DNA from 4 places in the Sporosarcina sp. GW1-11 genome. Region 3 is predicted to be linked to each of the others. Evidence: riboswitches for the same ligand, from Rfam matches in the RefSeq annotation. Region 3 holds a riboswitch; each other region holds the start of a gene.
The links. Region 3 has a riboswitch for S-adenosylmethionine ahead of ORD22_RS03475 (bifunctional homocysteine S-methyltransferase/methylenetetrahydrofolate reductase). Riboswitches for the same ligand answer to the same signal wherever they lie in the genome.
Positions count from the first base shown of each region.

Region 1 (7,824 bases), on a different contig from region 3:
TACGTGTCAGTGCGCGTACGTCGTAGTTAGCTAGTTCACCCGCATATTGAATGTTGATCTCGTTAATAACAGAGTTTTGGATTTGTGATAAGAACATACCTAGTTTTTCTGTTAGATCGAAGAATGGCTCGATTTTCGCCAAAACGTCACGAGAAACAGATGGTAAGTTTACTGGGTTACGTACAGATCCAATCGTTAAGAAGTTGACTACGTCACGGCTAACGTCCACGGCAACAGATTCCTGTGCTTCGAACGTGCTTGCGCCTAGGTGAGGTGTAGCAATGACTTCTGGTAACGTCAATAATTTGTGATCCAAGAATGGTTCTTCTTCAAATACGTCAAGTGCTGCTCCTGCTACTTTGCCTTCAATGATTGCATCGTATAGAGCATCTTCATCGATGATTCCACCGCGTGCACAGTTGATAATTTGTACGCCAGTTTTCATTTTCGCGAATGCTTCTTTGTTAATCATTCTACGTGTTTCTTTTAGTAATGGTGTGTGAACCGTGATGAAATCCGCAGCTACTAGTACTTCGTCAACTGTTCCGATTTCAATACCTAATTTTTTCGCGATATCTTCTGTCAGGAATGGATCATATGCAATTACGTTCATACGCTGTCCTTTTGCGCGTCTTGCCACTTCAGCACCAATACGCCCAAGTCCGATAATTCCTAGTGTTTTATTTTTTAATTCCACACCAAGGAACGACTTTCTGTCCCATTTGCTGTTCTTCAACGAGTTAAATGCCTGTGGAATTTTGCGTGCCATTGCCATCATCATAGCGATTGTATGTTCAGCAGCTGAGTTTGTGTTGCCGTCAGGAGCATTTACAACGATAATTCCTTTTTCAGTCGCAGCATCTAGGTCGATATTGTCGACACCTACACCTGCACGACCAATGATTTTCAATTGATCAGCTGACTCCAACAATTCTTTTGTAACGGTTGTTTGACTACGTACAAGAAGTGCGTCGAAACCTTTGATGCGATCCTTCAACTGGTCTGGTGATAAGTCTGTGTCAATTACAATTTCAAAACCTTCTGCTTGTCGTAATGGGAAAATACCGTCTTCGCTAAGTGGGTCACTAATTAGTACTTTAAAAGCCATGTTAATCATTCTCTCCTTCGATTGTTTGTATTGGATTTTTATTGATTAAATTGCACGCAATCAAGCGTTTATGTAAGTTTGCGAAACCCCCTTTTTATGTAAAATAAAAAAGCCTTCCACCCCTTACATACTACGTAAGGGGCGAAAAGCTCGATAAACTAACGCGGTACCACCCTTGTTTTGCTGCCAAAGCAGCCTTCATTCAGCATGCGTAACGTGCATGTGACGAATTGGCCTACTAAAAATTCAGCCAATCAATTCAGAAGTGCCACCAGCCTAAGAATTTACTGATTCTCACCACATCATCAGCTCTCTAAGAAATTCTTTTTAAAGGTAGGTATGTCTTCGTCAAAATTGTTTTGCATGTATTAAATTTAGAACTAATCATAACATGTCCAAAGTTATTGTCAATTACTTTTCTGCAAAAAATGAAAAACTATCAAATACGAACGTAAAATAGTGAATTTATTGTGAACGTTCGTGTTTGGGTGATGAAATGATGGAAATACTAACATTTAAAACGCGACTAGGGTAAATAGCGTAAGTCGTCAGAAGAGAAGAAAAGGTGAAATCAATGCTATAGTAGAACCTTACTATTCATATAAAGGAGTTTTGGACATGAAGAAGTTGGAATCCGTAGAGCAATTTGAGCAACTGAAAAAGGAAGAACGCGTCATATTCTTATTCACGGCAGATTGGTGTCCCGATTGCAGAGTAATTGAACCTTTCCTACCGACATTGGAAGTGGAATTTGCTGAGCATGAATTTATTTCTGTCGATCGTGACGACTTTATTGATTTATGTAGTCAACTCGATATTTTTGGAATCCCTAGCTTCATTGCATTTAGTGAAGGGAATGAAACTGGGCGATTCGTTAGTAAGAATCGAAAAACAAAAGAAGAAATAGAAGAGTTCATCAACAGTCTATGAATGTTTCAATCAAAAAGCCATCTCTATTGAGATGGCTTTTATATTATGAAAAACTTTCTAGTTCTTTCAAAAGAATCTTTGCACCTTCAGGGCTAATGAATAAGCCATTTGATAATTGTTTATTCTCATCTAAAACTTCACCAGTAATGAAACAGACTCTGCTTGCTTGATACTTTCTTAAAATAATTCGATCGTCTTCAGCGAATATTTCAATCGGATCCCCTTTGTCTATCAGCAAAGATTTTCTAAGCTCTTTCGGAATAACAATTCTACCGAGGTGGTCAACTTTTCGAACAATCCCTAAAGATTTCATGGTGCCCTCCTTGAAAAAAGTAGTTGTTAATTCCTATTATACACAAATTTTAACGATCTACAATTTGCAAGATGTTAATCTACCGAACTATTTGAAAATTGCGCTATACAATTTGTTTATTAATGTTATAATACTTAGTAAATCAATTTTTGAATTTGTATTGGAAAAATAACTTCATAATTACTTATCAAGAGAAGCTAAGGGAATTGGCCTGATGACGCTTCAGCAACCTCTGTGTAAACAGGAAGGTGCTACCTCCAACAAGATTTTATTCTTGAGAGATAAGAATGGTGTGCGGATACCCTCATTTTCTTATCTACAAGAGAAGGGGTATTTTTATTGTAAAAAATAGATACATGAAAAATAAGGGGGAAAACAAATGCCGATTAACATACCTAAAAAATTACCAGCAGGAGAATTACTTAAAGAAGAAAAGATTTTCGTTATGGATGAAGAAAGGGCAATTGCGCAAGATATTCGTCCATTGAACATATTGATCTTGAACTTAATGCCTGAAAAAGAGAAAACGGAACTTCAATTATTGCGTTTGCTGGGGAATACACCATTACAAGTGAATGTAACGTTTTTAAATACAGCGACGTATGTTTCAAAAAATGTTAGTCAAACACATTTAGAAACATTTTATACTACATTCGAACACGTCAAAGATCGTCGTTTTGACGGTATGATTATCACGGGCGCACCCATTGAGCTTATGCCATTTGAAGATGTAGTGTATTGGAAAGAGTTTGTGCAAATTTTGGAGTGGACGAAAACGAACGTAACTTCGGTACTTCATATTTGTTGGGGTGCGCAGGCAGCACTTTATCATCACTATGGTATTGATAAGTTTGAGTTAGAGAAGAAGTGTTCAGGAATATTCGTACACAATATTACGGATCCGACGGTTAACTTAGCAAGAGGATTTAATGATGAGTTTGTTGCTCCGCATTCTCGTCATACATCCGTTCCCATTGAAGAAATTCAAAACCATCCCGAGTTAACGCTGCTTTCTACTTCTGAAGATGCAGGAGCTTTCATCATTATATCTAATGATGAAAAGCATATTATGGTTACCGGGCATCTAGAGTATGATGCTTGTACATTAGCGGAAGAATATGCCCGTGATGTCCAAAAGGGAATGGATATCGATGTGCCAGTAAATTATTTTCCTAACGATGACCCAACTAAAGATCCAAAGAATACATGGCGTTCGCATACTCATCTGCTATTCTCTAACTGGCTAAACTACTACGTTTACCAAGAAACACCGTACGTCTGGAATTAAAAGCGATTGGATTCGAATAGGCTACTTAACGTATAATATCATCTACTTTCACACATACTCCAAGCAATGGAGGTGCATGTTGTGAACATAGATGAGTTCTGGGAATTAGCTTTTTGGGAGATGACATTACGAACGGTACTTTCTTTTATCGTATTAATGATTTTGGCTCGTTTCATGGGGAAAAAACAAGTTTCTCAACTGACCTTCTTTCACTATGTAACTGGTATAACGATTGGTTCTATTGCAGCGAACTTAGCAGGGGAGTCAGAAACCCCTTTTCTTAATGGCATGTACGGTATGATTTTATGGGCGTTATTGACGATTTTAGCCAATTTTTTATCATTCAAATCAGTGAAAATACGTGTTGCTCTAGATGATAAACCGATGATTGTCATTCAAAATGGTAAAATTATCGAAGGTTCGTTACGGAAATTACGTCTGAATTTCAATGAATTGAATATGATGTTACGAGAACAATCTGTATTCTCTATGAAGGATGTCAATTATGCGATTTTCGAAACGAATGGGAACTTAAGTGTGATGCTAAAGCCTTCGGAACAACCAGCAACAAAGAAAGACGTCAAAGGTTCTACTACGATGCCAAAGTATATTCCGACTGAGATTATTACGGATGGCAAAGTAGAGGAGAAAAATATGCGCGAATTGAACTTGACGGATGTATGGTTGACTCAACAATTGGAGCAACAAGGCATTGGTAAGCCGGAGCATGTTCTCTACGCAGAAATTCAGACAGATGGTAGTTTATATGTGAATGCATTAAAGAAAATATAAAACAAAGAACTCTGAAGTTTATTCAGAGTTCTTTGTTTTTTCTAATTCTCTAATTTCTTATAGTCTACGTAAAGGATTTAAGCACAAGCTAAGTTTCGTATGGGGTTATTTTATAGAATCTCCCATTTTCGTTCGTTCGCTATAGCTGTTAGTTTTGCATCGGGTCTAACGGCGACTGGGTTTCCGACTTTTTCTAAAACGGGCAAGTCAGCGATGCTGTCTCCATATGCATAGCTGTTAGCCCAATCGATTGTTTCGCCTTGTAATGCTTTCTCAACTTGTTCATTTTTACGTTGTCCTTGAATATGTATAAACGGCAAATCCATTGCAATTTTCTCGCCTTGTGATGGAATATCTGTACCGATGACGTGGTCAAAGGATAAGTGAGGGGTGACTGCTTTCAAAAATGGTGTATAAGCTCCAGAAACTAATAATACACGATAACCTGCTGCACGGTGCTCGTCTAATCGATAGATGACTTTTTCATTGAAATCGCGTGACATTTCACCGCGCATGTCTTCGAAATAGGTTTGTAGTTGTGAAGTAGTCAGTGAGGAAAGTGCTTGTAAGTATAGTTTCATAGAACGTTCTTTCATTTCGGCTTCCGGCAATATTTTTAGTTTGTATCTTATATAAAGCGGTAAGATCGAACGATAAAACTTTCCGTAGTAACGCTTGTAGATTGGATGGTTCTTTAATTGATCCATCAATAATGAAAAGGTTTCTTTCGTATACAATGTCCCGTCAAAGTCGAAAATGGCAACTTTCATATAAACACTCCTTCATTTCTATTCATACCTACAGTATACAAATATAATGAAGTGAAAAGCAAAAGAGCAGACGGGAAAGTTCTCCATCTGCTCGTCCTGCTGACTTATTGAAGAGGATTAGGCATGCCTGGTTGTCCTACAGGTGCGAATGATTGAAGCAACAAATTCATGTCATGTTCTTTTAATTGTGGCATTTGGTAATACTGGTGTTTATTTTGATAAATCGCTAACTCATAAGCCATTTCGATGCAGTTTGGTATGGAATCTGCGAGCACACGACGAACAACAGGGTTACATACTTCTAACGCTGCAGCTGCTTTTCCAGTGGAGCCTTCTTTCGCGGCACCAAGTAAAAAGCCGGAAATGATTTCGTCTGTAATTTCACCAGTCGATTGAATCGGCTTCGTTGGAGGTTTTTCTTTCATACCATAAATAAAGTCGTTGCCTGCTTTCATTTGATAGCGCTGTGTCGGGTGAGAAGGGTTTTTTCCTGTTTTAAAGCATTCAACGGTGATGTTATATTCATCCAGCATAAATCGGTACTGTCGATCCAAAATATCTAATAGCTCTGGATCTTGTACGTGAGGACGCAAGATCATCGATTGGTTCAATGCACCTACCGCAGCGCCAAGTACTTCATGCATATCAAAAAGCTCATGTCCACCGTGGTTCAACGATGGTGGCACCATACCACCTTGCAAGTGTTGTGATGTTTCAAACTGATTGGTCAAATATATTTCCTCCTTCAACTAGTCATTTCCATCAGTTGTAGTATGTGGAGGTATACAGGTTTTATGCATACTTCATTACGCTCAATCATACTTTGGTAAAAGAACACGGGAAAGGTAGTGAAGTACTATGCAAATACATGTAGTGCAACAAGGACAGAGTCTATTTGAAATAGGACAAATCTATGGCGTGCCGTATCAACAAATCATCTTAGCGAATGAATTAGATAGCGACCAGTTGGTTGTAGGACAAGCGTTAGTAATTCCTATTATCGGTACATATTATTGGGTGCGACCTGGAGATAGCTTATATAAAATAGCGCAAACGCATGGCTTATCCTTTGAGCGTCTTGCGCAAATCAATGGAATTAACCCAATAGCCGTATTGCAAGTAGGACAACGCCTTTATATTCCTGAACAACCGAAAACACCAATCGATTCATTATTATACGTGGAACCACGTAATCCAGTAAGTCCTGAAATGCTGGCGGAAGTAAGAAGACGCGTAAAACAGCTAACCTATTTAGCGATGTTTAGCTATGAAGTACAGCGTGATGGTTCCCTAAAAGAACCGAATATTGCAAACATGCCAACGACTGCTAAAAATGCAGGCGTCATCAATATGATAGTGCTCACAAACTTAGAGAACTACGGATTTAGTGCAGAACTAGCACATGTGATTTTTACAGATCAAGCAGCGCAAAATCGAATGATTCAACAAGCAATTGCTGAAGCGAAAAAAATAGGCTATGGAGATATTCATTTTGACTTTGAATTATTATTCCCAGAAGATCGAGAATTATATAATCAATTATTGCGAAATGCGCGAGATCAAATCCATCAAGCGGGATTGACGCTTTCAACTGCACTTGCACCAAAAGCGGGGGAAGTAAAGACCGGAATTTATGGTGCGCATGACTATAAAGTTCATGGGGAAATTACTGATTTCGTCGTATTAATGACGTATGAATGGGGATATACGTATAGTGCACCGCAAGCTGTCAGTCCAATTGGTCCCGTTAGGAAGGTTGTAGAATATGCGATCAGTCAAATTCCACGAGAGAAGATTTTTCTAGGACAGAATTTATATGGTTATGATTGGTCCGCGCCATTTGGTCAAGAAGATAGTATGCCAGCTACCGCATTAAGTCCAAGAATGGCAACTAATTTAGCAATTAAAGAACGCGTTGCTATTGAATATGATGCAGTCGCTCAAGCACCACATTTTACGTATTATGATGCACAAGGAACAGAACATGAAGTGTGGTTTGAAGATGCTAGAAGTATTCATGCGAAATTTGACTTGCTGAAGGAATTTAAATTACGTGGGATTATGTATTGGAAGCTAGGTTTAGCTTTTCCACAAAATTGGTTGTTGCTAGAAGATCGATTTAGAATAAGAAAAAGATAAATAAATAGAGCCTTTCCACAATAAAGGAAAGGCTCGTTTGCTAGATCTTTTATTCGCTTGTTAGTACTTTTATAGCATTTTGGAAGAAATCCATATCTGGATTTACGAGTAAAGCAGGTAGGAAAGCAAATGTCATGATGAGTAGTAGATTAGCTCCTAAAATAGAACGGAATGTACTGGTTTTCTTTGTCATGGTGCTTCGCCTCTTTCTTTTCGTATAGTTTCTCACCCTCTAGCGAATACCCATTAATGGCTAGCTTCACATAGATTGATTGAATAGATTAATAATACAATATATTCAGACGATTGTAAAGTGAAAAGTCGTTGTAAATACATAAAATTGACACAAAAGTTAAAGCATTCTGTAAAAGTTATAAAAAAATCTTGTAACTTTCTATGTTTTCGGTAATAATATTGAAATACACAGTAACTTTCCGAACAATAAAAATACAATTTTCTCGGTAGTGTTCTTCCCTTTGATAAG
Region 1 is NZ_JAPMIW010000008.1:25,617-33,440, reverse strand. It holds gene serA (phosphoglycerate dehydrogenase) at 1-1,108, opposite strand, end outside; T-box leader at 1,243-1,469, opposite strand; gene ORD22_RS06985 (thioredoxin family protein) at 1,727-2,038, shown strand; gene ORD22_RS06980 (AbrB/MazE/SpoVT family DNA-binding domain-containing protein) at 2,082-2,351, opposite strand; SAM riboswitch class I at 2,533-2,639, shown strand; gene metA (homoserine O-acetyltransferase MetA) at 2,731-3,639, shown strand; gene ORD22_RS06970 (YetF domain-containing protein) at 3,727-4,431, shown strand; gene ORD22_RS06965 (HAD family hydrolase) at 4,542-5,201, opposite strand; gene ORD22_RS06960 (spore coat protein) at 5,306-5,938, opposite strand; gene ORD22_RS06955 (LysM peptidoglycan-binding domain-containing protein) at 6,060-7,340, shown strand; gene ORD22_RS06950 (hypothetical protein) at 7,390-7,533, opposite strand.
Region 1: linked by a shared signal. The riboswitch ahead of metA (homoserine O-acetyltransferase MetA) and the one ahead of ORD22_RS03475 (bifunctional homocysteine S-methyltransferase/methylenetetrahydrofolate reductase) in region 3 are both predicted to bind S-adenosylmethionine.

Region 2 (7,824 bases), on a different contig from region 3:
TCGAACTTTCTACGTAGCCGCTATTATAAGCCGGCTGACCGCAACATACTTGCCCTTTAGGAAACGACAGTTCACACCCTTGTCGCTCTAACACTTCTACCATGTCTTTTCCCACATCCGCATAAAACATATCGACTAAGCATGTGATAAATAAACTAACTTTCATATTCACTCACCTCTTTAAAAGAATTCAAGCCACTTCTATTGTTCGTCCATAAGCAGGGAGTACAGTTTTCTCAGTAGTCAAATACATTTGTATAGGATTCACCGCTACTACTTCATTAATCTTTATCGGCTTAACTTGTTTGTATTCGCGGTCGTCGTCCACTCCTGTCTTGTGAAATCATTATAATCTATAATTGTCTGCCATGCGCATTCTATATATTTATTTGAAACAAAAAACTAGAAAGAGCAAAGTCTAGCTAGCTCTTTCTAGTTTACTTAGTAATGAATACTCTCAACGAACTTACATTTCTTACATTCTCGATGAGTTGTTGATTCTGTAAATCGGTGAATACAATTAGCTTGTAACTGCTTTAAACGCAATTCCAATTGACGCAAATTTTGACGTGTTAAAGCAATGTCATACACTAACGAATTCGCCGTTGTCATATGACTCACTCCTTATTCAGAGATAGATTTTCGCACCAGATTTCTTAAATTCATTTGCTTTCCTTTGCAAACCTTGTTCAATTTCTAGCTTTTCTTCCAAGCTATTTTCATCTGCATACTTTCTTATATCGTGTGAAATTCGCATACTACAGAATTTAGGTCCGCACATAGAACAAAAGTGAGCCACTTTCGCTCCTTCAGCTGGTAAGGTTTCGTCATGATATTCCATGGCACGCTCAGGATCCAAGCTCAAATTGAATTGATCTTGCCAACGGAATTCAAAGCGCGCTTTAGATAAAGCATCATCACGTTTTTGCGCATTCGGATGGCCTTTCGCTAAATCCGCTGCATGCGCTGCAATTTTATACGTAATGACACCTTCGCGAACATCTTCTTTATTCGGTAAGCCAAGGTGTTCTTTTGGCGTCACATAACAAAGCATCGCCGTACCAAACCAACCAATCATCGCTGCCCCAATTGCAGACGTAATATGATCATAGGCAGGAGCAATATCTGTCGTTAACGGTCCTAATGTATAGAATGGAGCTTCTTGACATATCTCTAGTTGCTTATCCATATTTTCTTTAATCAAATGCATCGGAACGTGGCCTGGCCCTTCAACCATCACTTGGACATCATGCTTCCAAGCAATTTTCGTCAGCTCGCCAAGCGTTTCAAGTTCTGCAAATTGAGCTTCGTCATTGGCATCTGCAATTGAACCCGGACGTAAACCATCTCCTAAAGAAAAAGCAATATCGTACTGTTTCATAATTTCACAGATTTCCTCAAAATGCATATAAAGGAAACTTTCTTTGTGATTTAACATGCACCATTGCGCCATAATTGAACCGCCGCGCGACACGATGCCCGTCATACGATTCACGGTCATAGGAATATAACGCAATAACACACCCGCATGAATCGTGAAATAACTAACACCTTGTTCTGCTTGCTCGATTAATGTATCTCGAAATACTTCCCAGGACAGATCTTCCACCCGACCATTTACTTTTTCAAGTGCTTGATAAAGCGGCACAGTTCCAACAGGTACAGGCGAGTTACGAATAATCCATTCACGTGTCGTATGAATATTTTTTCCTGTAGATAGATCCATAATACTATCTGCACCCCAACGTGTAGCCCATGTCATCTTCTCAACCTCTTCAGTAATTGATGAAGACACTGCTGAGTTGCCGATATTGGCATTAATCTTAACATGGAACTTGCTTCCGATAATCATCGGTTCCGCTTCTGGATGATTGATATTGCTAGGGATAATTGCCCGTCCTCTAGCGACTTCATCGCGAACTAGCTCTGGGTCTACCGCTTCACGAATTGCGATAAATTCCATCTCAGGTGTAATGATCCCTTGTCGGGCATAGTGCATTTGTGTTACATTACGTCCTTTTTTCGCACGTAATGGTTTGCGTTTTAACAATGGAAATTGCTGAGCATTGTTCATTTGTTCCGACGTACGAAAACCGTTATCTTGTGGCTTCACTTCACGTCCTTCGTATTCTTCCACATCATTCCGCTCAAGAATCCATGTTTTTTTAATCGCGGGAAGTCCCTTTTTTATATTTATTTCATATTCAGCATCTGTGTACTTTCCACTTGTATCATAGATTCGAACAGGTTCATTTGGAAATTCACCTCGTTCTGTCACAGTCGGTGATAAGGCGATTTCACGCATTGGGACAAGGATATCGGGACGGCTACCTTGCACATACACTTTTTTACTTGCCGGAAAACACGTATGAATCTGAATTTCTTCTGTTGCTTTTTTCATTTTGTCATCGTCTCCTTTTTGAGGGTAGACCATGACTACATACAAGTAGAGGGAATCGACGAAAAAAAGACCAGTTCCATCGTAATGGACCTGGTCTTCAAAAACGCACAAATAAGCACGTCGATTGTAAGATAAAACTTCCCCACGCTGGTACGAGCCAGATCAGGTCCAAAGAGTTCGGAATGCATGCGGTTCATTTCATTCCATCTCAGTCCAGTTTAGCTGGACACCCCTAGTTATGATTATTGAATTGTCGAACATTTCCAGTTTAGCATAGACTTCTACATTGTCAACCAATTATCTTTGAACTATTTTCCAATTGAAGCAACTGTTCCTTTATTTCTTTTCCATCCCGGTACCCCGACAAGCTTCCATCTTTTCCAACGACTCGATGACAGGGAATCACTAGGAGAAGCGGATTTTTCCCGATGGCCGAAGCGACCGCTCGAACAGCAGATCGTTTGCCTATTTTATTAGCAATGATTGAATAACTGACCGTGTCTCCATAAGGTATTTCTTGAAGCGCGTTCCATACTTCAAGTTGAAATGGCGTGCCCTGTTGATCCATCCGTATATCTTTAAAGTCTGTCTGTACACCGGATAAGTATTTAGCAATTTCATTTGCATAAGTTGCTAATTCACTAGCATTTTCCACTATTTCTACTTTAACGAATTTCTCGTAACACCAGTCGGTCAAATATTGTTCGCTACTGTCAGACAATCCTACGTAACACAGACCTTGTTCAGTAGCCGCCAGCGTTACTTGCCATTTTACAAATTGAAACTTGGTCCAATACACCAATTCCCTCAAACCCTTTCAGTCAGCCGAATAACTTTAAACCAACAGCCCCTACGATAATTAACGATAAAAAGAAGATGCGCTTGACGCTAGCGGATTCTTTAAAAATGATTATCCCCATTACTACCGCACCCGCTGCACCAAAGCCTGTCCAAATCGCATAAGCTGTACTCATTTGAATTTCACGCATAGCAAGGGAAAGAAAAACAAAGCCGAAACTAAAGATGCCCACAATGAGAAATAATCGTGTCATCGAGCGCTTTTGTAAATAATAATTGATACTCATGACACCAAAAATCTCTCCTAGACTGGCAATCGCCAAGTAGACCCAAGCCATGATTAATCGCCTCCTTGCTGATCTGCTTCATCCGTTGTCATCTTAATACCAACAACCCCTATTACAATCAACGCGATAAATGACAAAGTGATCCACGTAAAGTCCGCTTTGAAAACGAATATATCGACTACTAAAATCGCAGCAGCTCCTGATCCTGTAAATACAGCATAAACAGTTCCTGAAGGGAGCTTCTCACACGCTTTAATGATGAAGTAAAAACTAAAAATAATTGCTACGGTCGTACCAGTCCATTGTAAAAAAGTCTCCGAGTAACGTAATCCAACTACCCAAAAGATCTCTACAAGCGCTGCTAAAGCGACATAACCCCAAGCCAATGCGCTCGTCCCCTTTCAACTTTCAACCTACTTTTTAGTATAGCAAATTTTTTAGTTGAACGAAAAATGAACCTCCTATCTAGGAGAGAAGCTTGCATCTACTATGTCTGAATGATAGAATGATTTTGTCACTAGTATTTCTTATATTTCGAATATTCTTATCGAGAGAGACGGAGGGATAGGCCCAAAGATGTCTCAGCAACCAGCCGGATCGGCATGGTGCTAATTCCAAGGGTGAACACTCACCTTGAAGATGAGAATACGACAAACAAACTTGTATGTTCGAGGGCCTATTCGAAATGAAGAGGTCTTTTTTTATTTTTCTAAAGGGGATGAATGTTGATGACAAACAACGGATTAGAAACAAGATTAGTACAATTAGGAAATAATTCAGATAAGAGAACTGGTGCGATCAATACCCCTATTTACTTATCAACTGCTTATCATCATGATGGCCTTGGAAAATCTACTGGATACGATTACACACGCACAAAAAATCCGACACGCTCCGTTCTAGAAGAAGGAATCGCTAATCTAGAGTCCGGTGATCAAGGGTTTGCTTGTAGCTCTGGAATGGCAGCGATTCAGCTAATTCTATCTCTGTTCAAAACAGGCGATGAAATACTTGCGCCTGAAGATTTGTATGGTGGAACTTATCGTTTGTTCAATCAATATGAGCAAATGTATCAGATTACGACACGCTACTTATCATTTGAAGATGTCACGGAAGTGGAACAGGCAATTACAGAGCGCACAAAAGCGATATTCTTGGAAACACCTACGAATCCACTGATGTTGAATATCAATATTTCAATCTATGCTGAGCTCGCAAAAAAGCACAACTTACTGCTAGTTGTCGATAATACATTTTTAACGCCCTATTTCCAGCGTCCGATTGAAGAAGGTGCAGATATCGTCATCCACAGCGCAACAAAATATATCGGTGGACATAATGACGTACTTGCTGGTCTAGTTGTCGCAAAAGGAGAGGAACTTTGCGAGCGTTTGTTTACGAAGCATAACGCAATTGGCGCAACACTTTCACCACTTGATTCATGGCTCGTTGTCCGAGGACTAAAAACATTACACTTACGCATGAAACAACATGATGCCAATGCCAAAGCGATGGTTGCCTATTTGGAAGAAGAACCTTTAATCGTGGACGTGCTATATGCAGGAATCGGTGGTATGGTATCTTTCCGTGTACAAAATAGCGAATGGGTTGGTCCTTTCCTAGAAAATATGCAACTTATTTCATTCGCAGAGAGTCTTGGCGGAGTGGAAAGTTTCATCACGTACCCAACGACACAAACACATATGGATATTCCAATCGAAGAGCGGAATCGTCGCGGTGTCGATGATCGTCTACTACGTTTTTCAGTAGGCGTTGAAGATATTGAAGATTTAATCGCTGATGTTAAACAAGCACTTTATGCTGCAAAAGAAGCGGTGGAAGGCGTAAAAGTTCAATAATGTCGGATGAAAATAAAACAGCCCGAACAATCAGTTTCATACTGACTGTTTAGGCTGTTTTTTGACGTTCCATTAAAATTTCCGCTCAGCATACTAAAAAAACAATTTATTGTTCATAATACTTTAATGTTAAATTGTATACTATAATATGAAGGTATGAATTAAATTGGAGGCGATTTTGTTGAAACGATTAGAAAACAAAGTAGCAGTTGTAACGGGTGCTGGCTCTGGACTCGGACGTGAAATTGCAGAATTATATGCACGTGAAGGGGCAAAAGTTGTCATCGCGGATATGAATATGGAGGGTGCAGAAGAAACCGTCAAGACAATCAAAGCCGCTGGAGGAGAAGCACTTGCAGTAAAAACAAACGTAACTGCGGAAGATGACGTTCAAAACATGATCGATACAGCAGTTGGGCAATTTGGAACGCTCGATATTCTTGTCAATAATGCAGGTATTATAGACAATATGTATTCAGCAGCAACGATTACCGATGACGTATGGGACAAAGTATTAGCTATTAATACAACAGGTGTAATGCGTGCGACGCGTAAAGCTTTATCGATTTTCGAAGAGAAAAAGGCGGGTGTCATTGTTAATATGGCATCAATCTCCGCAGTAACTGGAGGACGTGGAGGGCTAGCCTACACAGCCTCTAAACACGCAGTTGCAGGCATGACAAAAAATGTTGCTTCTCACTATGGTCCATTAAACATTCGTTGTAATGCAATTGCTCCGGCGGCAGTACCAACAAATATCACGAATAATTTAACACAACCTGATGAGTTTGGCATGAAGCAAGCACTTAGAGGAGTCAACATGATGAGCCGCCCAGGTACAACAGAAGAAATCGCAAACATTGCGTTATTCTTAGCATCTGACGAATCATCCTATGTTAATGGTGTAATTATGGAAGCTGATAACGGTTGGTCCGCATACTAAAATTGAAGTTACATTGTAAACAAAAGGTCTGGAAATCTATAAGATTTCCAGACCTTTTTCAAGAGATTAATGAGCTTGTTCCCACTTTTTCTTTTTACTTGAGCAAACAACTGCTGCCGGAGCTGCAATGAATGCTAGTGCCGCAATGCCCGCTAACATACCTGTCATCTCTTGGCTTCCTATAGAAAATCCTGCTGCTGCACCGAATCCGATTCCTGCCATAATTGCCAACACTACTACTTTATACATTGTATACCCCGACCTTTCAAGTTATGATTCCGAATCTTTCGTTGCTTTTAGCATACTCTTATTGAGAACGTTTTTCAAGTGTAATTGAGAATATTTTTCATTGATTTATTAATGTACTTGTAGTTTATGCAATGTGGGGAGTTGTTATGTTTATTCACGTTAAAAAGGTCTAAGCAAAATGCTTGGACCTTTTCTTAAATGATTATTTTTCCAGTAATTTCAATGACTAACAGTTGACGGCTTGTGACGGGCTGGTTTTTACAGACGACTTCGCAGGATCTATTGATTTATCTAGTTTCACTTTTGTATGTTCTTTCATACCCGCAACTTATGTTCCAACTTTACTGGTCCACCAGTGTAAATTTCTTAACCAGCCGTCATCCAAGGTCTAACTCTCCTTCTGCATTCAAACGCGCAGTAATATTCGTACCATCCTTCGTAAATACGTGTTTTCGTATGCCTACATAAATCTCTGTACCGGCAAACGCCCTACCAATTTTGATACAACCTTCTGCACTCGTCCGAATTACGGTCTTCACCGGATTCTTTGAACCTGACTCCTGTAAAACAATTTCAAAAGGTGCTGAAATTTCTCCTCCACGACACACCCCATTAATTTTAATCGTCTGTTCAGCACTCAAGTTGCAATGATATACACCCTTAGAATAAACTTCAATATGACCATTACTGTAAAGCGTACTATTTATGGCATATGGAACAGATAATTTCGTCTGTAGTGAGCTCCCGCCATCGTACAATTGCGCAAGGATTTGAGCTTCTTCTACGACTCGGCCAAACTCCTCAAGATTCTGCATATCTTCATTGATTGGATTTATGAAGATGTCATACAGCGAATCTGCAACATTTGTCCATTCTTCATCTAGGGTTGCTTTTTGGGATCGAACTTTCTGGATAAATTGTTTATTCAAATCTTCCAATTGTGCATAGCGCTTCTCCATCAATAATTGAATTAAACGTTTTAATTCAGATGGATTCAAATCTGCTTCACCTTGTCCACGTATAATAAATATTTGATCGACAGCTTCTTTAATCTGCACAAGTAAATGAGTTACCTCTTTGATTAATCTAGCTAGTTCGTTAATCGCTGCCTCCTGTTTACCGACACTAATCGTAGAGGATAACACATTCCCTCGTACCATCACAGATTTCATCGCATGAATGGTTGCTTTCGTTATAGATCCTCCGACAAAAATACTACCCGTCGCCCCTACAAACATTGAGGGTAGGATATTTCCTCCAATCCGCACGTCTCCTTCAAATCGAATA
Region 2 is NZ_JAPMIW010000011.1:73,305-81,128, reverse strand. It holds gene ORD22_RS08880 ((Fe-S)-binding protein) at 1-166, opposite strand, end outside; gene ORD22_RS08875 (hypothetical protein) at 442-612, opposite strand; gene thiC (phosphomethylpyrimidine synthase ThiC) at 629-2,401, opposite strand; TPP riboswitch at 2,524-2,645, opposite strand; gene ORD22_RS08865 (methylated-DNA--[protein]-cysteine S-methyltransferase) at 2,691-3,200, opposite strand; gene ORD22_RS08860 (DMT family transporter) at 3,223-3,537, opposite strand; gene ORD22_RS08855 (DMT family transporter) at 3,540-3,872, opposite strand; SAM riboswitch class I at 4,028-4,132, shown strand; gene ORD22_RS08850 (methionine biosynthesis PLP-dependent protein) at 4,215-5,345, shown strand; gene ORD22_RS08845 (glucose 1-dehydrogenase) at 5,527-6,288, shown strand; gene ORD22_RS08840 (hypothetical protein) at 6,355-6,537, opposite strand; gene ORD22_RS08835 (FapA family protein) at 6,915-7,824, opposite strand, start outside.
Region 2: linked by a shared signal. The riboswitch ahead of ORD22_RS08850 (methionine biosynthesis PLP-dependent protein) and the one ahead of ORD22_RS03475 (bifunctional homocysteine S-methyltransferase/methylenetetrahydrofolate reductase) in region 3 are both predicted to bind S-adenosylmethionine.

Region 3 (7,824 bases):
TTTAATTCCGATTGTGCCTGCTTTAACATTCAGCATATCTTGACTTGTTTCCATTAAGATTAAGTCGCTTCCTGCGGCTACTAGTGCTTTTGCTTGTACGTAGAAGTCATTGGATAATTCGTCGAATGTAATACCGCCTGTAACGGAAAGCGTCTTAGTTGTCGGCCCAATCGCACCAGCTACAAAACGAGGCCATTCAGGAGTCGAATACTTTTCAGCACTTTTTTTTGCAATTTCAACGGATTTCGTGTTGATCTCATCTGCACGATGGCCGAGGGAGAATTCATTTAACACAAGGGGAGTACCACCGAAAGTATTCGTACAAATAATATCGGCCCCTGCTTCCAAGTATTCATCATGAATTCTTTCCAAAATGTCAGGACGTAAAACACTTAAGTATTCGTTACAGCCATCATATTCTTCGCCGCCGAAATCTTTAGTAGAGAGATCTTCTGCCTGCAGCATCGTCCCCATCGCACCATCAATGATAAGGATTCGTTTCTCTAGTTGCTCTTCAATAGGATGTTTCTGCATGTTTTAATTCCCTCTCCTTCTGTTCATCTAAGTGCTTAATATACTCATATAATTCAAGTGTCATGTCGTAACGAAGGAATGGAGTGATCAAATAGATTCCATTAAAGTATTTCGCAGCTGTATCGATAAGCTCTTTTGCAATATCAATACCTGTTGCGGTGGATTGCCCTCGATCATCTCCACATTCGCGCATTCTTTCCAGCACATCCTCGGATAGTTTAATCCCTGGAACTTCGTGATGTAAGAACTCGGCATTACGAATATTCGTCAACGGCATGATCCCGATGAAAATCGGAGTATCTAAATGCTTCGTAGCTTCGTACACGTCAATGATCTTTTCTTTTGTATAAACAGGCTGGGTAATGAAATAATCCGCACCTGCTTCAATTTTCTTCTCAAGCCGCTGCACTGCACGATCAATTACGCGTACATTTGGATTGAAAGCTGCAGAAACAGAGAAGTTTGTTTTTTTACGCAATGGTTTACCAGAGAATGAAATTCCTTCATTCAACTGCTTAATCAGTTGCAATAGTTCCATACTCGAGACGTCATAGACACTTGTCGCACCAGGGAAGTCGCCTACTTTTGTCGGGTCACCCGTTACTGCGAGAATGTCATGTATGCCTAGTGCATCAAGTCCCATCAAATGTGACTGTAAACCGATTAAGTTATGGTCACGACACGTCAAGTGAACAAGGGGACGGATATTGTGTTGCATCTTAATGATAGAACCCATCGCCATATTACTGATTCGTGGTGATGCTAATGAGTTATCCGCCATAGTGATAGCATCTACACCTGCATCATATAAGAGGTTTGCACCTTTAATGTAATCTTCAGTTTCTAAATGACGTGGCGTATCCAGTTCAACGATGACAGTACGTTCTGTCTTCGCTTTTTCGTGAAGTGGCTGATGTTTAACAGGACCTGCTTCTTGAATAATAATTGGTTTTGCAGGTGCTACAACTTTCTCGGTAACAGGAGCTAACCCTTCCAAGCGTGTTTTAGCTGCTTTTATATGTTTAGGTGTTGTTCCGCAACATCCACCGATTAATCGAACGCCTTGATCACGTAGCAATACAGCAGCGCGACCGAAATACTCAGCTTCTGATTCATAGACGATACGACCATCTTCTACGTCTAGCAAGCTAGCGTTAGGGAAAGCTGATAAAAATGCCTTATCCGGCAATGTAACGTTTTCGAATGCTTGAATTGTATGGTAAGGCCCTAAGCGGCAATTCACTCCGACAATGTCAGCGCCTAGTGATTCTAACTGATGTAGTGCATCGTTTAATGAAAGGCCATTTTGCAGCACACCAGGGTCATGCATTGAAACTTGCGCAATTAACGGAACATCTGTGATTTGGCGCAAAGTGGTGACGACGGATGAAAGTTCTTCAAAATCATAATAGGTTTCTAACAATAAGCCATCCGGATCACCAGTCAGTAATGCGTTCGCTTGTTCAAGCACAACTTTCTGGATTTCATCTAATGAGGCATCGCTTTTTCTAATCCCACGCAAACCACCAATCGTCCCAAGCACAAACTGACCTCCTGGTGCTGCTGCGCGTTTGGCAATTTGAATCGCCGCTTTGTTAAATTCTGTAACTCGACTTTCCAATCCGTAACGAGCTAACTTCACCGCATTGGCACTGTATGTGTTCGTTTGGATTATATCTGCCCCTGCAGTAATGTAATCTTGGTGGATTTTCTCTATTATTTCAGGTTTCTCTACGTTTAATTCCTCATAACAATAATCTATACCGTATGAATACAATATCGTTCCCATTGCCCCATCCGCTGTTAAGACATTTGTTTGAAGTTTCTTTAGCAATGACATAGTCAAGTCTCCCCTTTTACTTTAATAATCTATCTACATGTGTCAGAACGTCTAGACATTTCACCTTTTTACTAATCAAAAAAAGCCTTCAAGTAAAAAGAAGGCTTTGTAATCACAATGACTAGATCCCTCTCATCTGTCAGTTTGCCGCTAGGACAAACCGCTGGAAGTAGCACCTTGCCTATAATGGCTGGTTGCTGAAGCGTCGACGGGCCAGTCCCTCAGCTTCTCTTGATAAGATATGATTCTTATTAAATTATTTCGATTATTCTAAGCATAGCATAGCGAGTTTGTTAGTTATCGTCAAGTGAATGTTTAGTGAAGTTGATAAAGGGAGCTCGTCGCATAGAGAAAACTGGAGGAATATGATAAAATTAAAGGACTAACTTGAAAAGGTGAGGGATTATGCAATTTTTTAAATACTCTATTCCGATTGCCTTCTTAGTAGGTACGCTTGCTTGGATTATGCTAGGTAATAGTTATGAAGAAGTACCCTATGATTCACGTGTCTATATAACATTTGGTGCAGCCGTATTTAGTGGTTTAATTGCTTTTGTGTTATTCCGGAAAGAAAAAGAAGAGAAAATTGATAAAAAGAAGTAAGCTGACAAAAAGTATATCGACAGCCTAAGCTGTAGCTAAACTCACGAAAAGGAGTTTGGCTACAGCTTTTTTCTTTTGTTAACTAGATTCTTAAAGTTGTTGACACAATATGTGTAAACCATTATCATTTTTATAGTAACTAAAATATGAAGAGGTGGAATGATGGCAACAGTAACAGAAGGGCGTTCCCAAAGTAAGTTCAGTGCATTAACTATTGTATATAGTGGAATGTTCGCAGCGCTAATGATGATTGGAGCGAATATTACTTCATTCGTTCCATTTTTGGTGGTCGGGGGAGTACCGATTACATTACAAACATTCTTTGCCATATTGTCAGGATTGTTATTAGGTAGTCGACTAGGTGCATTATCTATGACCGTCTATATGTTGATTGGTCTTGCAGGGGCACCTGTATTCGCTAAATTTTCAGGCGGCTTTGGACAAATACTGAGCCCGACATTTGGCTTCATTCTTACCTTTATCTTAATCGCCTACATAGCAGGTAAAATAGTCGAGCGGAAACGAACATTATCCGCATTCATTATTGCATCTCTTGTAGCAACTTCAGTTAACTACTTACTTGGTACGAACTGGATGTATTTTGCCTATAAAATGTGGGCTGCTGCACCAGATGCATTTACGTATAAAGTTGCTTGGCTTTGGATGGTTCCGCCACTGCCAAAAGATATTGTATTAGCGGTACTCGCAGGAATCTTTGCTTTTAGAATTTCAAAACACTTGAAGGTGAGGCGTACATTTTGACAAATTATCAGCTGTTGGCAGACAAAGTATTGCAAGGACATATTCTTACAGACGCAGAAGCGCTCTCTATATTGAACAGTCCAGACGAAGATTTATTGTTGCTACTTCACGCGACCTATTCGATTCGTTCTCATTACTATGGAAATAAAGTAAAACTAAATATGATTATCAATACAAAATCAGGACTATGCCCGGAGAATTGTGGGTACTGTGCACAATCTATCGTTTCAAAAGCGCCTGTTGAAAAGTATGCGATGATGAAAGCGGAAGAAATCTTAGAAGGTGCAGAACGCGCAGCCGCTAATAAAGCTGGTACGTATTGTATCGTAGCTAGTGGACGTGGACCTCGCGACAGTGAACTTGAAATCGTAATTGATTCCGTTAAGCAGATCAAAGAAAAGCATCAAGGGATGACTGTCTGTGCATGCCTCGGTATCTTGAAGCCCGAGCAAGCCGTTCGATTGAAGGAAGCGGGCGTGGATCGTTATAACCACAACTTGAATACTTCTGCAGCGCACCATGAAAGCATCACAACATCACATACGTATGATGATCGTGTAAATACAGTAGGACATGCAAAAGAAGCAGGGATTTCACCATGCTCAGGCGTGATCGTTGGTATGCGTGAAACAAAAGAAGACGTAATTTCCATGGCGCATAGTTTACGCGTTCTTGATGCAGACTCTATTCCAGTAAACTTCTTACATGCTGTAGATGGTACGCCGTTAGAAGGTACATCTGAGTTAGATCCGCGCTATTGCTTAAAAGTGCTTTGCTTATTCCGTTATATCAATCCAACAAAAGAAATCCGTATTTCAGGCGGACGCGAAGTTAACCTTCGCAGTCTACAGCCACTTGGCCTATACGCAGCAAACTCCATCTTCATCGGTGACTACTTGACAACAGCCGGTCAAGAAAATGATCAAGATCGAAAAATGCTAGAAGACATGGGCTTCGAAGTAGATTTAGAACCATTGAAAAAAGAACCAGTTACTATATAAAATACAAAAAACCACGTAAATCCATACGTGGTTTTTTAGTATGTTTAAAAAGATCGGGACTCTATGAATAATCGTCTATGAATAGAGACAGCCTATCGCTATAAATTTGAAATAAAAAGCATACGCCGCCAATCAAAAGAATTGCATCCAGCCTAATTTCTGCGATACAATCAAGTCAAAGATAGTCAAAGTCAACCAAGAAATGAGCAGAAACGAGGTGACGAGATGCGGAATATTTCTGACATTATAGAAGGGTATTTGAAGTCGATTATCGAAAAGGAAGATAGTGCTTCTATTGAGATCAAACGGAATGAAATTGCCGAGAGGTTTCAATGCGTTCCTTCGCAAATAAACTATGTAATTAAAACACGCTTCACGGTCGAAAGAGGCTATGCAGTCGAATCGAAACGTGGAGGTGGAGGCTACATTCGGATTTATCGTGTGCAGACGAACTCCCGTAAGGATCTGCTAGAACAAGCATTAGACATCTTAGAAGTAGAAGCGTCCTCCACTATGGCGGAAGATGTAATCTATCGTTTAATTCAAGAAGAAGTAATTTCAGAGCGAGAAGCCAAACTTATGCTAGCCGCGGTTGGTCGTGCGACACTGCGCTACATGTTACCGGAACGTGATGCATTGCGTTCACGTATACTTCGCGCCATGTTAGTTACGTTACTATACGAAGAAGTAGAATGAGGTGGATACAGATGCTTTGTGAAAACTGCAAAGAACGACCTGCAACTGTAGTCTTTAAACAAGAGACGATGAATGGTGTAACCGAAAGGCATTTGTGTGATAAATGTGCATTTTATTCTCAGACATTTTCATTCAGTCCAGATCAAGAACCGTTATCCATTCAACAATTTTTAGCGCACTGGTTAGGCGGCACGGAACTGTTATCGGGGCAAAAGCCGAACGAAGTAGTCGCAGGTCCGGAATGTCCAAATTGTGGTCTGACGTTTCATCGTTTTTTAGACGTCGGAAAATTTGGCTGTGCGACTTGCTATGACACGTTTCGTGAACAATTACCACGTGTGTTTGCTAAATTGCATAATGGTAACTCAAGTCACAGTGGGAAGATACCGGTTTCTCTAAACGAACGTTTTGCTTTGAAAAAGAAGCTGGAAGATATTCGAGTAAAGATGCGGGAAGCAGTAGACAATGAACGCTTTGAAGAAGCTGCGGTTTTACGTGATGAAGCCAATCAAGTCAAACAGCAATTGTCTGATGGAGGTGATGATCAAGATGTCATTTGAAAAATTCATCAAACGTGAACTGGCTGGCTGGATGGTCGCAAAAGGTGAACATTCAGACATCGTTCTATCCACGAGAATCCGTCTGGCGCGCAACTTACAAGATCGGCTATTCCCTATTTGCGCCTCTGAAGAAGAAGCTAAACGTGTCAATGAAGCCGTCGATCAAGCAGTAGCAACGATGGAAGAACACCAATTCGCGGGGATATCGATGGCGGACTTATCATCCCTTGAGCGACAAATTCTAGTGGAAAAACATCTAGTAAGTCCGCAGTTGATTGAACCTGATCGATATGGGTCTGTTCTATTATCTGAAGATGAGACAATTAGCATTATGGTGAACGAAGAGGATCATATTCGCATTCAATGTATTTATCCAGGCTTTCAAATCGATACTGCATACGAACAAGCGGATCATGTGGATAGTGAACTAGAACGTAATCTAGAGTATGCATTCGATGAGACATTTGGTTATTTAACTAGCTGCCCATCGAATACAGGAACGGGCATGCGGGCATCTGTCATGATGCATTTGCCAGCGCTAACCATCACTAAGCAGATTGAGCGTATCATTCCAGCAATCTCGCGGCTAGGTATGGTTGTCCGTGGAAGCTATGGTGAAGGTAGCGAAGCACTCGGTAATATTTATCAAATATCTAATCAAATTACACTAGGTAAATCGGAATCAGAAATTTTGAAGGATTTAGAAAGTATTACGAAACGTTTGATTGCACATGAGAAGAAATCGCGTGAGTTGCTTCTAGCAAAATCTGAAGTGCATTTGGAAAATCGTCTATTCAGATCCCTCGGTACGATTACGCATGCAAGAATTCTTCCTTCAGCAGAAGCGGCTAGATGTTTGTCGGACGTTCGTTTGGGTATTGATTTAGGTATCATCAAAAATATCGACATGGCCATTTTAAATGAATTAATGATTTTTATGCAACCGGGTTTTCTTCAGCGTTACAAGGGGACGGAATTAACATCTGATCAACGAGACGTTCTACGCGCACAATTATTCCGTGATCGCCTTCTAATGGCGAAGTCGACAGTTGAAGAGGATGCGCCTGAAGAGTCATAAGCAAACTTTTTGCAAGATCCTTAATTTAGATTTATAATTAATCAAAGATAGTCAAAGTCAATACAAATGATATGGCTTTTTATGAAGTAGTTTGAATATGTATAGTAATGCGGAGTAAAGCAAGGTTGCTTCAATTGGCATACCATAGAATATATCTACTGATGAAGGAAAGAGGGGAATGGATATGATGTTCAATCGATTTACACAACGTGCACAAAAAGTTTTACAACTTGCTCAAGAAGAGGCGATCCGCTTAAAACATGAATCTATCGGTACGGAGCATATTTTGCTTGGGTTAATCCGAGAAGGTGGCGGAATTGCAGCGAAAGCACTGGAAGCGATTAATGTGAATGCAGATACAATCGAACGTGAAGTGGAGATTCTTGTAGGTGTGGGTTCGAAAGATGTGGGCCCGATCGTTCATTATACGCCGCGCGCAAAACGTGTCATAGAACTTTCAGTTGATGAATCACGTAAATTGGGTCACTCCTATATTGGTACAGAACATATTTTATTAGCTTTGATTCGCGAAGGTGAAGGTGTAGCAGCTCGCGTACTAAATAATGCAGGCGTTAGTTTGAACAAAGCTCGTCAGCAAGTGCTTCAATTGCTTGGCAGTGATGAAAGTTCTGTTGGGAGTACAGCGAACTCAGCTTCAGCTGCAACACCGACTTTGGATAGTTTAGCTAGAGACTTAACTGAAATTGCACGCGAAGGCACGCTTGATCCAGTAATTGGACGAAGCAAAGA
Region 3 is NZ_JAPMIW010000003.1:79,713-87,536, forward strand. It holds gene metH (methionine synthase) at 1-534, opposite strand, end outside; gene ORD22_RS03475 (bifunctional homocysteine S-methyltransferase/methylenetetrahydrofolate reductase) at 515-2,374, opposite strand; SAM riboswitch class I at 2,504-2,615, opposite strand; gene ORD22_RS03480 (hypothetical protein) at 2,780-2,977, shown strand; gene ORD22_RS03485 (biotin transporter BioY) at 3,140-3,739, shown strand; gene bioB (biotin synthase BioB) at 3,736-4,740, shown strand; gene ORD22_RS03495 (CtsR family transcriptional regulator) at 4,966-5,436, shown strand; gene ORD22_RS03500 (UvrB/UvrC motif-containing protein) at 5,433-5,996, shown strand; gene mcsB (protein-arginine kinase McsB) at 5,986-7,074, shown strand; gene ORD22_RS03510 (ATP-dependent Clp protease ATP-binding subunit) at 7,259-7,824, shown strand, end outside.

Region 4 (7,824 bases), on a different contig from region 3:
GTCTTCAGCTTCAAAAAGATAGTTGCAAAGTAAGAGGAAAAGAACTATCGGATGGGAAAGAGGAAGATCGTAGGATTGTCGCAAGAAGAATGTCACGCGGATATAAAAAAGGAAGTCCCTCGATAGATTATATCAAGGGACTTCCGTAGATCTCTTTAAGAACTTTTTACGCACAACTAGGCCACTATTACTTCCAGTGAGTGGCAATGAATTCGTCTCGACCAGAACGCGCGCGGTTATCTTTATAATGTTCTTTTTCTTTTTCGTAGTAATCTTGATGGTACTCTTCTGCCCGATAAAACGTTTCTGCGGGACGGATAGCTGTGACGATAGGTTTTGAGAATATGCCACTTGCCGCTAGCTTCGCTTTGGATTGTTCGGCAATTTCCCGTTGCTCGTCCGTGTAATGGAAAATCGCTGTCGTATACGATGAGCCACGATCATGAAATTGACCTTCCGCATCTGTCGGATCAATTTGTTGCCAGAACACATCGAGTAACTGTTCATATGAAAAAACAGCTGGATCAAACGTGATTTCAACGACTTCCACATGGCCTGAGTCGCCTTTTTTCACATCTTCATACGTCGGATTTTCAAGATGTCCACCCATATAGCCTGACACAACATCCTGAATGCCTGGCCATTCTTTAAACGGTTTTACCATACACCAGAAACAACCACCTGCAAATGCAGCTTTTTCAAACGTATTATTAGTCACTATCAACATCGCCTTTCATTTCGCTTTAGTTTTTAATTATGGTCCATGCCTTCTTGCTAGAATGCCACTATTTACGCTACCATATTATTCTGTTCATTGCAGTTCTCAGCAACTTCATCAATCAACACTCGTCACACTGTCGCCATATGAAGAGACCGGAATCGCTTGTTTGCGCATCGTATCCTCTTCCGGAACGCGTATGAATTTAACAATCACCGCACTAACTACATATAAGAAACTAAAAATCCAAACAACCCCTTCAGCTCCTACAGTCCCAATGAATGCCAATGCAATGGCAGGTGCGACGAACGTTGACAAACCGGCCGAAAAGTTTAACACAGACATCGCCGCTCCCTTTTCTTCACCCGCGACAGACGGTACCAATGCACCAATCGGAACGAAACCAGCTATTAAGCCACCCCAAATGAATCCAACAATGCTTGTCATCAGTAGATTTCCATTAGTCAAGACAGGTACGTAAAACAATAGCGGTGTGAAAATGGCACAACCGATTCCACCAAACCAAATAATCGTTTGTTTCCAACCGAATGTATCTCCAATAAAACCGAATACTAAATTAAAGATGATATTTCCTAAGAAAAATGTACCCCATAATTGCAACCAAGCAGTCGTTTCAATGCCGTGCTGTGCCATATGAATCGGCAAGAATACAGGGAATCCATAAACACTTAAACTATTGATCACGCGAACAATCCCACCTGCTGCAACGCGTGGATTCGATTTTAAAATCGTAATACCTTTTAATAATTCTCTAACTGCTTCGCGTTTGTTAGCGACTTTTTTCTTCTCAAATTTATCTTTATTGAGCACTAAAGCAAAGAACGTACCGAGACATACCCAAAAAATAGAAGTCCACAATGTATTAATGTAACCGAGGTGTTGGATCGCATAACTTGAATACCAAGCCCCAAGCACCATCATTCCCGCACAAAACGCAAACCAGAACCAACCGACTGCTGAACTTAATTTATTTTGTGGTGTTTTATAAATGACCCATGTTAAAAAGGAATAGGCAAACAAAGGATAACCGAAACCTTTAATGAAATAAGTTAGTAGCATGACTGGATAATTCATCGTTGGAAAACCGAACGTGATAAAACCAGCTGTACCAATAATATATACGGATAATCCAATCATCATCGTACGTTTAGGACCAAACACATCTGAACAAACTCCTGAAAACCAAGAGGCAAGAGCTATCGATATTCCATACACTGTGAAAATTGCGGCTGACTGTTGAATCGTCAACCCGTTATCGACTAAGAATGGACTGAGCCACCCAGCTTCTATTCCGTCACCCATCATGAAGAGCATGACACCAAAAAAGCCCCATCCTAAGTTCTTTGTAATACCGATTCTCTCTAACATACCATTCTCTCCATTTCTACTTACTTTTCTTAGTTGCGTATATATTTTCATGTAACAAAAAACTCTTTCCAAAGAACGGAAAGAGTTTTGACATACATTCATATTCAAATGGAATATAAATGTTGAACCCTTTCTATCTTTCAAGCAAAGCTTGCTGGATTTGGCACAATAATGTTGCCGAGATTTCATAGGGCCAGTCCCTCCATCTCTCTTGATAGAAAACATACTATGTAGTTAAATGAAAATACGTAATATTTAAAGCAATGGATATACAATATAGAGTTATTAAGTTGAAGTCAAGCACTTATCTGAAACTTCTAAAGAAATAGTCATTCTTATGATATACTAAACAGATTATGTCGACAAAGTTTTAGGAGGTATTGATTTGCAATCGTATGTAGAGATAGAAAATGGTGTCGTTCCTTCCGTCTGTTCACTTGACTGTCCAGACCAGTGTGGATTACTTATTCATAAACAAGATGGGAAGGTCGTTAAAATAGAAGGAGATCCTGAACACCCTGTAACAAAAGGAAGTATTTGTAATAAAGTTCGCCATATGTCCGAACGAATTTACGATCCACACCGTATTACAACACCTTTGAAACGTGTCGGACAAAAAGGCGACGGGAAGTTTGTCCCAATCAGTTGGACAGAAGCCATTGAAACGATCACGGACCATTGGAAAACATTAATTTCAGAAGTAGGTCCAGAATCGATCCTCCCATATAGCTTCTATGGAAATATGGGGAAGTTAAGTTCAAAAGGAATGGATCGTCGTTTCTTCAACCGCCTTGGATCGAGTCAACTTGACCGAACCATTTGTTCTGTCGCTGGCGAGGTCGGGTACAACTATACAATGGGCGGACGCTATGGCACAGATCCAGAAGAGATGACAGAAACAAAATTATTCATCCTTTGGGGTATTAACGCTGTCAGCACGAATATGCACCAAATGATGATTGCACAAAAAGCTAGAAAAAATGGTGCTAAAATTGTCGTCATTGACGTCCATAAAAACCAGACCGGACGTATGGCAGATTGGTTCATCCCTATCCTTCCTGGCACTGACGGAGCGCTTGCATTAGGTATTATGCACATTCTGTTTAAAGAAAACATGGTCAATCAGTCATTTCTAGAAGACTATACGATAGGCTATGAGGAGTTGGCGGATCATGTAAAAAACTACGACCCTCAAATAGTTTCTAGCATTACGGGTGTATCTGTGGAAGATATTTACTCGTTAGCCCGGATGTACGGAACTACTTCTCCTTCCATGATCCGAATCGGAAATGGTCTGCAGCATCACGATAATGGCGGAATGATTGTCCGAACCATTGCCTGCTTACCGGCATTGACTGGCCAATGGGAAGTAAAAGGAGGAGGTGCCCTTAAGTCAAATGCAGATTATTTGACGCATAATATAGCTGCGCTTGAACATCCAAATCTCCTGAAACAGCCTACACGGCGGTTTAATATGAATCAATTAGGCGATGCGTTACTAGAAGAAAATGAACCGATCCGTTCATTGTATGTCTACAACAGCAACCCAGCCTTAGTCGCACCCGATGCGAATAAAGTGCGCGAAGGATTAGAGCGTACTGATTTATTTATGGTTGTTCATGATTTATTTTTAACAGACACAGCTAAATTTGCGGACATTGTGCTACCGGCCACATCTGCATTTGAAAATACGGACTTCTATACGTCATTCTGGCATCATTACATTCATATACACGAGCCCGTCATTCCTCCTTTTGAAGACAGCAAATCCAATTCAGATGTCTTCAGACTGTTAGCACAAGCGATGGGGTTTGATGAGCCATCCTTTAAAGATGATGATCAGGAAATGATGAGGCAAGCATTAAGTAATCTTACCAATCCACATATATCTGAAGTTACATATGAATCGTTAAAGGAAAAGCGCTTCATCAAAGCAAGCGGCACGAACAATATGTTACACAACTTACAAACCCCTAGCGGTAAAATTGAACTTTATTCCAAACAGATGGAGTTGGACGGTTATCCAGCTCTTCCAACGTATATCCCAATCATTCAGGATTCCGATTATCCATTACTATATGTACCTACAGCTAATCATAATTTTTTGAACACGATCTTTTCGAATAATGAAAAGCATATCAAAATGGAAAAAGAACCTAAGTTATTTATGAATGTGCGCGATGCAGAACTTCGGGGAATTACAGACAAAGAAGTTGTCCGTATATGGAACGACCGTGGGGAATGTGAAATGACTATTTCAGTTGGTGAACACGTCCTTCCCGGTGTTGTCGTGAGTCTAGGACTGTGGGCAGATCAGACAGGTGAACAACGACTTGTCAACGCATTAACGCCCAATCGAATAGCTGACATGGGCGGCGGCGCCACTTTTTTCTCAGGCCGCGTTGAAGTGAGCGTTTCGCACTCCCAAAATGAAGAATCCTGAAATAAGCCTACTAGCTAAGCATATGAACTACGTAGAGATGAAAACGTATTACTTGCTAGAGACCAGTAGCCCATACGAACATCTCTGCCAAATGCAGGGAAACGAATTCTCATAACCTTCAGCGGTAGCGCTGAAGGTTCCAGAGTGTAAACAAAAGGGTTGGAAATCGTAACGATTTCCAACCCTTTTGTTATTTTCAGTATAAAATCTGTAAAATAGCTTCTGACTTAGTTCTGGTATTCACTTGATTTCCTCATGACGCCTCAAGTCTTCCGCTATATCCAAGTGATTTTGCGGCACTAACTGTTCAATTGTCAGCATCTCCAACTGTTCACGTTCATTGATCTGATTTTTCGTCATCATTTCCATCACCTCAATAAGTGTTCAACAGGTTCCAGTTGATTGGAGCGGAGGATGGCGACTCCAGCGGGAACAGCACGAGCCGAAGACCCTGGACTGAGCGCAGCGAGGGAAGCGGCTGAGGCCGTGCCCGCGGAACGCGTCCATCCGCAGCGGAAATCAACCTTTCCTGACGTTTACTCTATTGTAAAAGAAAAGAGACTGTAATCAAACTCCAAATTTATGGAGTTTGTCTACAGCCTGAAACCTTCAGCGGTAGCGCTGAAGGTTCTCTGTATTTAATATAACGATGTAGTTTCTTTAGACATATTCTCTAGCAATTCTTTCACACGCGCTAGGAAACGCCCGCAAACTAAACCATCCAAGACACGATGATCTAGAGACAAGCAAAGGTTGACGATATCGCGTACAGCAACCATCCCATTGTTCATGACAACCGGACGCTTGACGATCGTTTCAACTTGCAAAATCGCAGCTTGCGGGTAATTGATGATACCCATAGACTGCACGGAGCCAAATGAACCCGTGTTGTTGACGGTAAACGTACCGCCTTGCATATCCTTCGCCTGCAGCTTTCCATTGCGTACTTTACCCGCTAATTCGTGAATATCACGGGCAAGTGCTTTGATAGTTTTTTCATCTGTTTGTCGAATGACTGGAACGTATAACGCGTCATCAGTCGCAACAGCAATCGAAATATTGACGTCTTTTTTCATGACAATCGTGTCACCCGCCCACATCGAATTGACTGCAGGGAACTCTTTCAACGCTTGAGAAACAGCCTTAATAAAGAAGGCGAAGTACGTTAAATTGAATCCTTCTTTTTGTTTAAACTCTTCTTTTACACCATCACGCAGTGCAACAAGATCCGTTACGTCGACTTCGACCATTGTCCACGCATGTGGTGCTTCGGTTACTGAACGCACCATGTTTTTCGCGATGGCACGACGGATACTTGTGACTGGAATTTCGATATCACCATTTTCCAACTGCACATTCGGCGTAACATTTTGTTCGAATCCGGACTTTTCGCTATCGAATTCCGCGATTTCCGTATGTGCTTGCGGTTGTTCTTTAATTGTTTCAGCTGATTCCGTCAGTTGTTGCGGAGCGACGGTTGGATTCTCAATGAACGCTAGAATATCTTTACGCGTAATTCTGCCTTCACGGCCCGTACCCGCGACGTTTGCCAAGTCAATGCCGTGTTCTTGCGACAGTTTTAAAACAGCCGGAGAATATCTACCCGCTGCTTTCCCCGCTGCTTTCCCCGCTGCTTTCCCCGCAGTTTTCACCAGTTCAGGCGTCGATGCCGGTTTGACTGGCGCGACTTGTGGTTTTTCTGACGCAGCTTCTTTCAGCTCTTCTACAGCTAGTTGTTCTTTCTGCGTCTTTGGAGTCGCTTCAGGAGCTGCAACACTTCCCTCTACGTCAATCAAACAAACCGTATCGCCTACTTCTACCGTATCGCCTTCTGAAGCGATGATTTCCGTAATCGTTCCAGCAAATGAAGAAGGTACTTCGGCAGTTACTTTATCTGTTGTCACTTCAGCTAACGAGTCATACTTAGCGACCGTATCACCTGGTTTGACTAGCCATTTTTCAATGATTCCTTCAGTTACACTCTCGCCCAGTTTTGGCATAGTGATTTTTTCGATGCCCATTATTCTGCCTCCTTAGACTAAAACTCCGCTAAATCCCTTGCCGCTTTTTCGACCTTGTCAGGATTCATCATAAAGAATTTTTCCATCGAAGGAGCATACGGCATAGCAGGTACATCAGGCGCTGCTAGACGTTTGATAGGTGCATCTAATTCAAATAAGCAGTTCTCCGCGATGATCGCAGACACTTCACTCATAATACTGCCCTCTAAATTATCTTCCGTCACTAATAGCACCTTACCAGTTTTGGAAGCCGCTTCAATAATCGCTTCTTTATCTAGTGGATACACTGTACGTAAATCTAAAATGTGAGTGGAAATACCGTCTTCCGCGAGTCGTTCCGCTGCTTGCAAGGCGAAATGAACACAAAGACCATAAGTAATGATCGTCAAGTCGTCTCCTTCACGCTTGCAGTCCGCTTTTCCGATTGGCAATACATAATCATCGTCAGGCACTTCACCTTTAATCAAACGGTACGCACGCTTATGCTCGAAGAACAACACGGGATCTGGATCACGCACAGCAGCTTTTAATAACCCTTTTGCATCGTAAGGAGTGGACGGAATGACAATCTTTAGTCCAGGTGTAGAAGCAAACATCGATTCAACCGATTGTGAATGATAAAGCGCACCATGGACACCGCCACCGAAAGGCGCACGAATAACAATTGGACAAGACCAATCATTATTGGAACGATAACGAATCTTCGCCGCTTCTGACACGATTTGGTTCACTGCAGGCATGATGAAATCGGCGAATTGCATCTCCGCAATTGGACGCATACCGTACATCGCTGCACCGATCGCGACTCCAGCAATGGCTGATTCTGCAAGCGGTGTATCGAGCGCGCGGTATTCGCCAAACTCATCATATAATCCGATCGTCGCTTTAAATACGCCGCCTTTACGACCTACGTCTTCACCTAAAACGAATACTTGATCATCGCGCTCCATTTCTTCTCTCATCGCCATATTGATGGCATCTATAAATGAACGAACGGCCATTATGCGTCGCCTCCTTCTTCATCATAAACATAGCGCAAGGCATGTTCAGGGCGTGCATAAGGAGCCAATTCCGCATATTCCGTAGCTTCATCGACCAATTGCTTCACACGTTGTTCGATCTCATCTTGCTTCTCTTCCGTCAATACTTCCTGTTCTTGCAAGTACTGAATGAAAGTCAATAATGGATCCAACTTCTTTTCCTGTTCTAACTCTTCCGCGTCACGATATAAACGCTGATCATCATCTGAAGAG
Region 4 is NZ_JAPMIW010000027.1:12,700-20,523, forward strand. It holds gene msrA (peptide-methionine (S)-S-oxide reductase MsrA) at 188-718, opposite strand; gene ORD22_RS13530 (MFS transporter) at 836-2,107, opposite strand; SAM riboswitch class I at 2,238-2,328, opposite strand; gene ORD22_RS13535 (molybdopterin-dependent oxidoreductase) at 2,493-4,550, shown strand; gene ORD22_RS13540 (hypothetical protein) at 4,965-5,117, shown strand; gene ORD22_RS13545 (dihydrolipoamide acetyltransferase family protein) at 5,189-6,571, opposite strand; gene ORD22_RS13550 (alpha-ketoacid dehydrogenase subunit beta) at 6,589-7,572, opposite strand; gene ORD22_RS13555 (thiamine pyrophosphate-dependent dehydrogenase E1 component subunit alpha) at 7,572-7,824, opposite strand, start outside.
Region 4: linked by a shared signal. The riboswitch ahead of ORD22_RS13530 (MFS transporter) and the one ahead of ORD22_RS03475 (bifunctional homocysteine S-methyltransferase/methylenetetrahydrofolate reductase) in region 3 are both predicted to bind S-adenosylmethionine.